2 regions of the Mangrovibacillus sp. Mu-81 genome follow, and region 1 is predicted to be linked to the other one. Evidence: a T-box and tRNA genes for the amino acid it is inferred to sense, from the RefSeq annotation. Region 1 holds a T-box; the other holds one or more tRNA genes.

Region 1 (4,419 bases):
GCGCGGGCGTCCAATGGAACAGCAGACCCCGGTTGAATACTGGGAAGAAATGCACCAGCGCTATGAAAACTGGATCAACTCCTTTAACGCGTGCCCTGTTCTCCGCCTCGACATCAGTGAATATGATCTCGTCAACGATGGAAATTCGATTGAACCGATCGTAGAACGAATCGGATACTTTATAGAACAGACAAGAATGTTAAAGAGCTAATACCTTTAAAGGTGCTGCCCAAAAATGGGGAGCACCTTTTTCGTTGAACATTTCCCCTTCGTTTATGATCACTGGTTAGGAGGTATGTATATAACAAGAAGAGAATTAAAGGGAGATGAACAGCATGGAAACAAGAAATACGTACTTTATAGATATTAGCAGCGGAGATGTCGTGCCTCATGCCGAAGAAGCAAAGAGTGTCAGTTATCAAATTAGGGCTACTCCTGAAGAAGTAACCAAACTAAAGACATTATTAGAAAAAAATCATGATGATGAGATGTCGACATTTACAAGGGCGCACATCCCGTTCCGTGAATACCATAAAGACCCGGAAAATGCCCAATATGACCATTCAATGAAGGAAATTTTTGAAATGATCTTCAAACTGGGGACCGAGGAAACACGTAGAAATATTAAAGAGATGGGTGTACTGAATTACAACAAAGATAAGAACAAAAGAGAAGATATCGAGAATTTGAAATAGAATGCAGTGCCCTGTACCCTGTGCAGGGCACTTTATATGCTCTCTCCTTAAATTGTCATATTATTTATAATATATAAAAATCTACAGAAACCAAAAAAATTCGTTACATCTCCAGTAACGAATTTAAAATCTCCAATATTTATGCGCTGGGTTATAAATAAATCAATGGCGGAGGAAGAGGGATTCGAACCCCCGCGGGCTTTAACACCCCTGTCGGTTTTCAAGACCGATCCCTTCAGCCGGACTTGGGTATTCCTCCGTATCGACAAGAATTATAATATCATGGTGGCAAAATGGAGTCAAGGATTTTCATAAAAAAATATGAAAGGCACCCGGTACCCGCCGGATGCCTCCTTTTGCAGCTGTTACTTAATAAATTCTGCCCCGCCCATGTATGGACGAAGAACTTCCGGTACGATGACAGATCCGTCTTCCTGCTGGTAATTCTCCAGTAGAGCCGCTACTGTACGGCCAAGGGCCAATCCAGAGCCGTTCAATGTATGAACATGTTCAGGCTTCGCGTTTGTTTCCCTTCTGAAACGGATATTCGCACGTCTAGCCTGGAATCCTTCAAAGTTACTGCAAGAAGAGATTTCGCGGTACGTCCCATAGCTTGGAATCCAAACCTCGATATCATATTTCTTCGCAGCCGTGAATCCAAGATCTGCTGTACACATTGATAGTACGCGGTATGGCAATTCCAGAAGTTGAAGTACTTTTTCAGCATGACCAGTCAATTTTTCAAGTTCATCATAAGACTCTTCAGGCTTCACAAAGCGGACAAGCTCTACTTTGTTGAATTGATGCTGACGGATCAGCCCCCTCGTGTCACGTCCGGCAGATCCTGCTTCTGAACGGAAGTTGGCGCTGTAAGCCACATAGCTGATCGGCAGCTCTTCGCCTTTGATGATTTCATCGCGGTGATAGTTCGTTACAGGCACTTCAGCTGTCGGAACCAGGAAGTAATCTTCACTTTCGATACGGAAAGCATCTTCTTCAAATTTCGGCAGCTGTCCCGTGCCTGTCATGCTTGCTCGGTTCACAAGGAATGGCGGGATCATTTCTGTATATCCGTGCTCATCCATGTGTAAATCCATCATGAAGTTCAGCAGAGCACGTTCCAGTCTTGCACCCAGCCCTTTATAGAAGACAAACCGGCTTCCCGTCACTTTTCCTGCACGTTCAAAGTCAAGAATATCAAGATCGGTCGCAATATCCCAATGCGGCTTTGCTTCGAAATCGAACTCGCGGATTTCACCCCATTTGCGGGCTTCCACGTTATCGTCCTCTGTTTCACCGACAGGAACAGTTTCATGTGGAATATTTGGAATAGACAAAAGGATGCGCTCCAGCTCTTCCTCGATCCCTCTAAGTTCATCATCAAGTTTCTTGACCATGCCGCCGACTTCACGCATTTCAACAATCATGTCCTGGGCATCCTGCTTTTCCTTTTTCATCTGGGCAATTTTTTGAGACACCTCATTACGCTTGCTTTTCAAGTTCTCGCTTTCCACTAGAAGTTCCCTTCTTCTCTTATCAAGCTCCTCAAACTTATCAAAGTCCTCAAGATCTTCACCGCGATGCTGAAGACGGTTTTTCACTTCTTCCAAATTTGCTCTCAAATATTTAATGTCCAGCATGTTTGTTCCTCCTTTTAATATATGGTGTTAGAATTTGAACGTTGGCAAGCCTTCCGAAAATAATAAAAAACCCCCGTCCCTGGTAAAGGGACGGAGGTTCCGCGTTGCCACCCTAATTGAAGACAACAAAGCTGTCTTCCTCTTAGAGATGGTAACGGAATCACCGGAAATACCTACTGAATGGTTCAGTATTTCACTCAAGGATGGATTCATGGAGATTCTGCACCGGTTTGCACCGACCACCGGCTCTCTTTCAGCAAGAAGTCTTCACTACTATTTCCTGTCAACGTTTTAAACTCATATTGGTTATTTCATAATCTACTACAATGTTTTCCATTTTGCAATAGGTTTATGCCAATGTTTTCTCTTTTGACTCTTTCACCATTTCGATAAAGTATGCAGTTAAACGATTGTCGTCTGTCAGTTCAGGGTGGAATGAGCATCCAAGGAACTGACCGTGGCGGGCGAGCACGATGCGTTCGTTGTGCTTGGCCAGGATTTCAACGTCCTCTCCTGCTTCCACGATATGCGGTGCCCGGATGAACACGGCATTGAAATGATTTCCCACTTGCGCAATATTCAAATCGGCTTCGAAGCTTTCCTTTTGACGGCCAAAGGAGTTGCGCTCCACCATGACATCCATGACACCAAGATGAGGTTCATCATAACCGACAATCTTATTGGCCAATAGAATGAGGCCGGCACATGTGCCGAATATCGGTTTCCCGCTGGCAGCGAACTCTTTCAATGGCTCTAAAAATCCATAGCGGTCGATCAGACGTCTCATTGTCGTACTCTCTCCGCCGGGCATGATCAAGCCGTCAAGTCCGTCCAGCTGCTCTGTACGCTTCACGACCACCGCTTCGGCGTTACATGCCTCAATGGATCGGACATGCTCTCTGACAGCCCCTTGAAGTCCTAATACACCTATTCTCATCATAAACTTACCAGCCTCGGTCCTGCATGCGCTGTTCAGGAAGGATTGAAGAAATTTCTACACCCTTCATTGCAACTCCAAGTTCTTTAGAAAGGTCTGCAATTAACTTGTAGTCCTGATAGTGCGTAGTCGCTTCCACGATCGCTCTCGCAAATTTCTCAGGGTTCTCTGACTTGAAGATACCTGAACCTACGAATACACCATCAGCACCTAATTCCATCATAAGAGCAGCATCAGCCGGAGTCGCGATTCCGCCTGCAGCAAAGTTCACAACCGGTAAACGGCCGTTTTCTTTAATTTCCAATAATAACTCATATGGAGCGCCAAGAAGCTTTGCTTCCGTCATGATTTCATCTGTGTTCATGTTTACAAGCTTACGAACCTGAGCATTCACTTTACGCATATGGCGGACCGCTTCGACGATGTTGCCTGTTCCAGGTTCACCTTTTGTACGAAGCATGGATGCACCTTCTCCGATACGTCGTGCTGCTTCTCCTAAGTCACGGCATCCGCATACGAATGGCACGGTGAAATCTCTTTTGTTTAAGTGGTACTCTTCATCAGCAGGCGTCAAGACTTCACTTTCGTCAAGATAGTCAACACCCATTGATTCAAGTACTCTCGCTTCGACGATATGGCCGATACGTGCTTTCGCCATGACCGGAATCGTTACAGCTCCCATTACTTCTTCCACGATACGAGGGTCTGCCATTCTCGCTACGCCGCCAGCAGCACGGATGTCAGCTGGAACTCGTTCTAAAGCCATTACCGCAACTGCTCCTGCAGCTTCAGCAACCTTTGCCTGCTCTGCATTGACAACGTCCATGATGACGCCGCCTTTTTGCATTTCAGCCATACCTCTTTTAACACGATCTGTACCAGTATTCATTATGTATCCCCCTTATATTTATCCTATGCCCGTCTTTATTTCTCCTTAAAATACTCTATAAATACCGCTGTTGATTTCCGTGGGAGACTTCGCTTTCCGCGGGTGACCCGTGAGCCTCCTCGTCGCTTCAGTCCTGCGGGAAGAAAAACGGAGGGGCTTTGTTCAGAGTCGGTTGGCATAAGGCGAATCGACCACGAAGGCGTTCTTTGCCTTCTTGGTTGAGTTGACTTATGACATGTGCCTCTAAGCCCCAGAGTT
Region 2 (4,419 bases), on a different contig from region 1:
CTTTGGGAATAAGGTACCTTGCATATTAAGTTAAGCCAAAGTACCTGTCCTCCCGGCTGATTGTTACTATATTCATATTATTAATAGATAAACGGCGAAATCAGGTCCAAAGTTGGCAAAACAAAATTCCAGCCGTTCAATGCGAAGAATACACCCTCCATATAAATGCTATATATTTATCATATATGTTTATCTCTTTGAAAGATCAAATAGGGGGTGATGCTTTGAAAAGAAAATGGTTTGTTTTCTGATAGGGGCTGCTCTGCTGGCTGGGTGTTCAATCGAGATTGACCGAGGAGGAGGAGAAATATACGGTCAAGAAAGCGGCTGATAAAGGGGACGTAATCGTGGATGAAGAGGGCAAAGTGGGAAATCTCGATAAGCTGCTGCATTTTATTGAAGAGGTACAAGAAAGTAAGCAGTCTCAAGTGACATTATCCAACTTTTTCAACCTGCAGGTAAGTTTGAATGAATTGAAGTATGTGATGGGGAAACATTATCCTATTCGTTAAAGAATGGGTCAGGAGAAGAAACTGTGAATACCACTTGTGGCAGCATCGAGGAAAGAAGTGGTTCCATCTCTTTACAGGGTTGTGCTGGAGATACCGAGGTCATCGGTCTGGTGCAGGTTTCCGAATATCAAATTAATAAAACCAAAGCTTCGATGAACGACTAGTGGCATCCGATCAAAGGATGCTTTTTTTATTTGCACAAGATAACTTTATGAGATGAATGGAGGGGATATCCATTATTTTAAGAGAGATAAGAGGGAAATGAGGTTGGAATAATAGTGTTTTAGTCTGAATAAAACCCGAACTAATCTGAACTATAGTTCAAGTAAGTTCGGGTTTATTTATTAGCTTTGTTCAAATCATCATTTAGTATATAGTTTGTTGCAGCGGTTAATTTGAGTGTAAGACGAAGACTCCTGCGGGAAAAGTAGCTTATTAGAAAAGCGGAAGGGCTTTGCTCAGAGGCTGGTGGCATAAGTCGAATCGACCTGGAAGGTGCTCTTTGCCTTCTTGGTCGGTTTGGCTTATTACATGTGCCTCTAGGCCCTGCAGCTAGACAAGTGAGACCAGTGCAGCTTGCCGAGGAGACTCACGGGCTACCCGCGGAAAGCGAAGTCTTGCACGGAAATTATTAGTGGTATTAGGGTCATCACTGATAATGTTCGCCTTTAGGCAGTTTTTTTTGTCCCAACCTCTATGTCCAGATCTGAAGAAGATGTTCCATCTTTTTTTCGATAAAATCTACATATTTCTTGTCTTGCAGGAGTTCAAACATATGAAAAGCACGTTTGAAGAATGGAAGGGCTTCTTCATAATTATGAAGGAGCTCATAGTTATAGCCGATTTGATAGTTCGATTCTCCAAGACCCCACAGCAGTTCTTCTTCAATGCACCAATTGATGGCTTTATGGCAATAAGCGATAGACTCCTCATATTTGCCTTGGCGTGTTAGTACTCTGGATATATTATAAAATAACCTGGTTTTGATAGATTTATCATGTAGTTGCTCAGCCGTTTTCAAGGCAGTCTCAACCAGGTTGTAATGATGGAGGGCTTCAGGGTGCCGATTTAATGAAAAAAGAATAGCACCTTTACTAGAAAGGATTTGCATCTCTCTTTCTGTCATCGCCTTTTTCTGATTGGCAGTCAGGTAATAAGCTTCATCTAAAAGTGAAAATGCATCGTCTTCATTATTTAATACTTCAAAAGCATATATTCCTTTATGCCAATAAAGAAGTTGCAGATGCTGTATGTCTTTATAGAAGAGAGGATTCTTTTCCTCGGCTTTCACCAGTTCTATTATTTCTTCGTATCTGCGGTTGATTCTGTGAAATTTTAACTGTTTTTCCACTTCCATAATATAATCAAGTCGAGGTGTGGTGCCTATTTCAAAGAAGTAGTTTACATCAACACCAAGCTTGACGGAGATTTGGTACAATGCCATGGCACTTGGATAAATATCCCCTTTTTCAATCCTGCTGATCAACGCCTGTGTACAAACTCCCTCGGCCAGTTCACCTTGCGTGAGCCCCACAACCTTCCTCAACTCTCTTATCTTTTTTCCAATTGCAGAATAATCCATATTCCCGCCCCCCTTTTCAAACATCCATATTTAACAAGTTTAACAGAAATAATCGATTTAAGTTGTGTATGACAGGGGATAGAGACAGTGTGCATGAGAAATTAGGGAAGAGGGGTATCCATTACTATGATTGAAGAATTTGTGAATTGAAGTTGACTTTTTTGAAAGGAATTGATAGATTAATATAGGTCTTGTCTAACGGATGATATTCTATCATTCTTTATTGGGAGGATTAGCTCAGCTGGGAGAGCATCTGCCTTACAAGCAGAGGGTCGGCGGTTCGATCCCGTCATCCTCCACCATGGATTTCTTACGAAGCGACAGCGCAGTAAAAATATCCTTCCTTAACCTTGCGAAGCGACAGCGGAGCATCACTAAGCAAAAGTTTAGCTAGCCTTAGAATAGGTAATTAAAAATTCGGGTGCTCAACTTTACCAGCAGCCAATCAAACGGAGGAATACCCAAGTCCGGCTGAAGTGATCGGTCTTGAAAACCGACAGGGGTGTTAAAGCCCGCGGGGGTTCGAATCCCTCTTCCTCCGCCATATTTCATTCTCTCGTGGAGGGGTAGCGAAGTGGCTAAACGCGGCGGACTGTAAATCCGCTCCTTCGGGTTCGGCAGTTCGAATCTGCCCCCCTCCATTTAGCTTGTTTCACGGAGCGCAAGCGGAGTGAAAATAAGCTTCCTTAACCTTTGGCAGCGAAAGCGGAGCAATACGCTCAAAGCGAAGAGTATTTATTAATCTATTTTATAGGGGCATAGTTTAACGGTAGAACGAAGGTCTCCAAAACCTTTGGTGTGGGTTCGATTCCTACTGCCCCTGCCAAAATTGCTTCAACTACGGTCCGGGTATAGTTTAATGGTAAAACTCAGCCTTCCAAGCTGATGTCGTGGGTTTGATTCCCATCACTCGATCCAATAATGATTAAAGGGTCCATTCTAGTAGTTCCTCACCTTTTTTGGAGGAAGTAGAAGAATGGACCTTTTTAGTTTATTTAGGGACAGTGGGTCAGGTCCTGTGTCCTGGGACGGAGGGACAGGTCCACTGTCCCATTTAAATCCATATCCCTGAATTCTTTCATCCTATCCCACTCTCAATCACAAAAAATTTTCCCCGGATTCAACAACCCATCCGGATCCAGAAGCTCTTTAAACGACTTCATCACCTCTACCGCTTCACCATGCTCCAACCTCTGATACTTCATCTTCCCAAGACCGACGCCATGCTCTCCGGTACAGGTTCCACCAGCTTCAATTGCCTTTAGGATGAGCTGTTCATTGATCGTCTCCGATGTCAATTTCTCTTCAGGGATGTTTGGGTCATATACGATGATGGTATGGAAGTTGCCGTCTCCAACATGGCCGAAGACACTTCCAGGCAGCCCGCTTGCTTCAATCTTTGCGCGGGCAAAGTCAACCATGTCGGCAAGCTTTGACAGGGGGACGCATACATCGGATCCCATTACTTCCTTTCCTTTCAGGTGACGGAAGGCGTATGCAAGTTCGTGCCTTGCTTTCCATATCTCGGCACGATCGATGGATCCGCTTGCCCGCTCCCAGTTCCTGCAGCCCATATCCTGCATCAGTTCCTCGACAAATGCGGCATCTTCTTCAGCGGAAGTCCGTGTGCCTGAGAATTCAAAGAATAACGAATGCTGTTCCGGGAAGTGGTAGTCCCCATAAGCATTGACCTGCTTGATGCTGGGGGCATCAACGAGTTCCATCCGAACCACTGGGATGCCGCTCGTGAGCACGGCTTGTGCTGCGGCGGCACACTGTTTTGGTGTATCGAACGTACAGCGTGCCGCAATCGTGTGTTCCGGGATGCCATGAAGTTTCAAGGTAATTTCGGTGATGATGCCTAACGTTCCTTCCGAACCGGTGAACAGGCCGTTTAGATGATATCCGCTGGATGATTTTTTTGCGGTGCTGCCGGTTTTGATGATCCTGCCGTCCGCCAGCACGACTTCAAGGTTCAGTACCTGATCGCGCATGGACCCGTAGCGAACGGCGGTCGTTCCGCTGGCATTTGTCGCAGTCATGCCGCCAATCGTGGCGTCAGCTCCTGGATCGATGGGGAAATAGAGTCCCTGCCGGTTGATTTCCCGGTTCAACTCAAGGCGTGTGATACCGGGCTGGACTGTAACGGATAAGTCTTCAGGGTTAAAGGAGATGATCTGTTTCATCCGGTCAAAATTCATGGAAATGCCCCTTGAAACGGGAATGGCCTGGCCGTCAAGCCCCGACCCTGCTCCATAAGGGGTGATAGGAAGCTTATTCGCCCTTGCAAAGTTCACGATGTCTTTGACCATTTGTGTCGATTCC

Evidence for each region. The T-box of region 1 lies ahead of serS (serine--tRNA ligase). A T-box ahead of a tRNA ligase gene usually reads a tRNA of that ligase, here a tRNA-Ser.
Region 2: it encodes a tRNA-Ser, which carries the amino acid that the T-box ahead of serS (serine--tRNA ligase) is inferred to sense. The anticodon was not compared.

Annotation. Positions count from the first base shown of each region.
Region 1 is NZ_JBAJHU010000022.1:5,441-9,859, reverse strand. Features, by position in the region: gene V6B33_RS21820 (deoxynucleoside kinase) at 1-211, shown strand, start outside; gene V6B33_RS21815 (hydrolase) at 336-695, shown strand; tRNA gene V6B33_RS21810 (tRNA-Ser) at 862-954, opposite strand; gene serS (serine--tRNA ligase) at 1,061-2,335, opposite strand; T-box leader at 2,419-2,631, opposite strand; gene pdxT (pyridoxal 5'-phosphate synthase glutaminase subunit PdxT) at 2,685-3,272, opposite strand; gene pdxS (pyridoxal 5'-phosphate synthase lyase subunit PdxS) at 3,280-4,164, opposite strand.
Region 2 is NZ_JBAJHU010000002.1:395,941-400,359, reverse strand. Features, by position in the region: gene V6B33_RS05605 (hypothetical protein) at 288-512, shown strand; gene V6B33_RS05600 (hypothetical protein) at 536-676, shown strand; gene V6B33_RS05595 (helix-turn-helix domain-containing protein) at 1,207-2,094, opposite strand; tRNA gene V6B33_RS05590 (tRNA-Val) at 2,321-2,396, shown strand; tRNA gene V6B33_RS05585 (tRNA-Ser) at 2,546-2,638, shown strand; tRNA gene V6B33_RS05580 (tRNA-Tyr) at 2,655-2,735, shown strand; tRNA gene V6B33_RS05575 (tRNA-Trp) at 2,847-2,920, shown strand; tRNA gene V6B33_RS05570 (tRNA-Gly) at 2,940-3,012, shown strand; gene V6B33_RS05565 (FAD-binding oxidoreductase) at 3,189-4,419, opposite strand, start outside.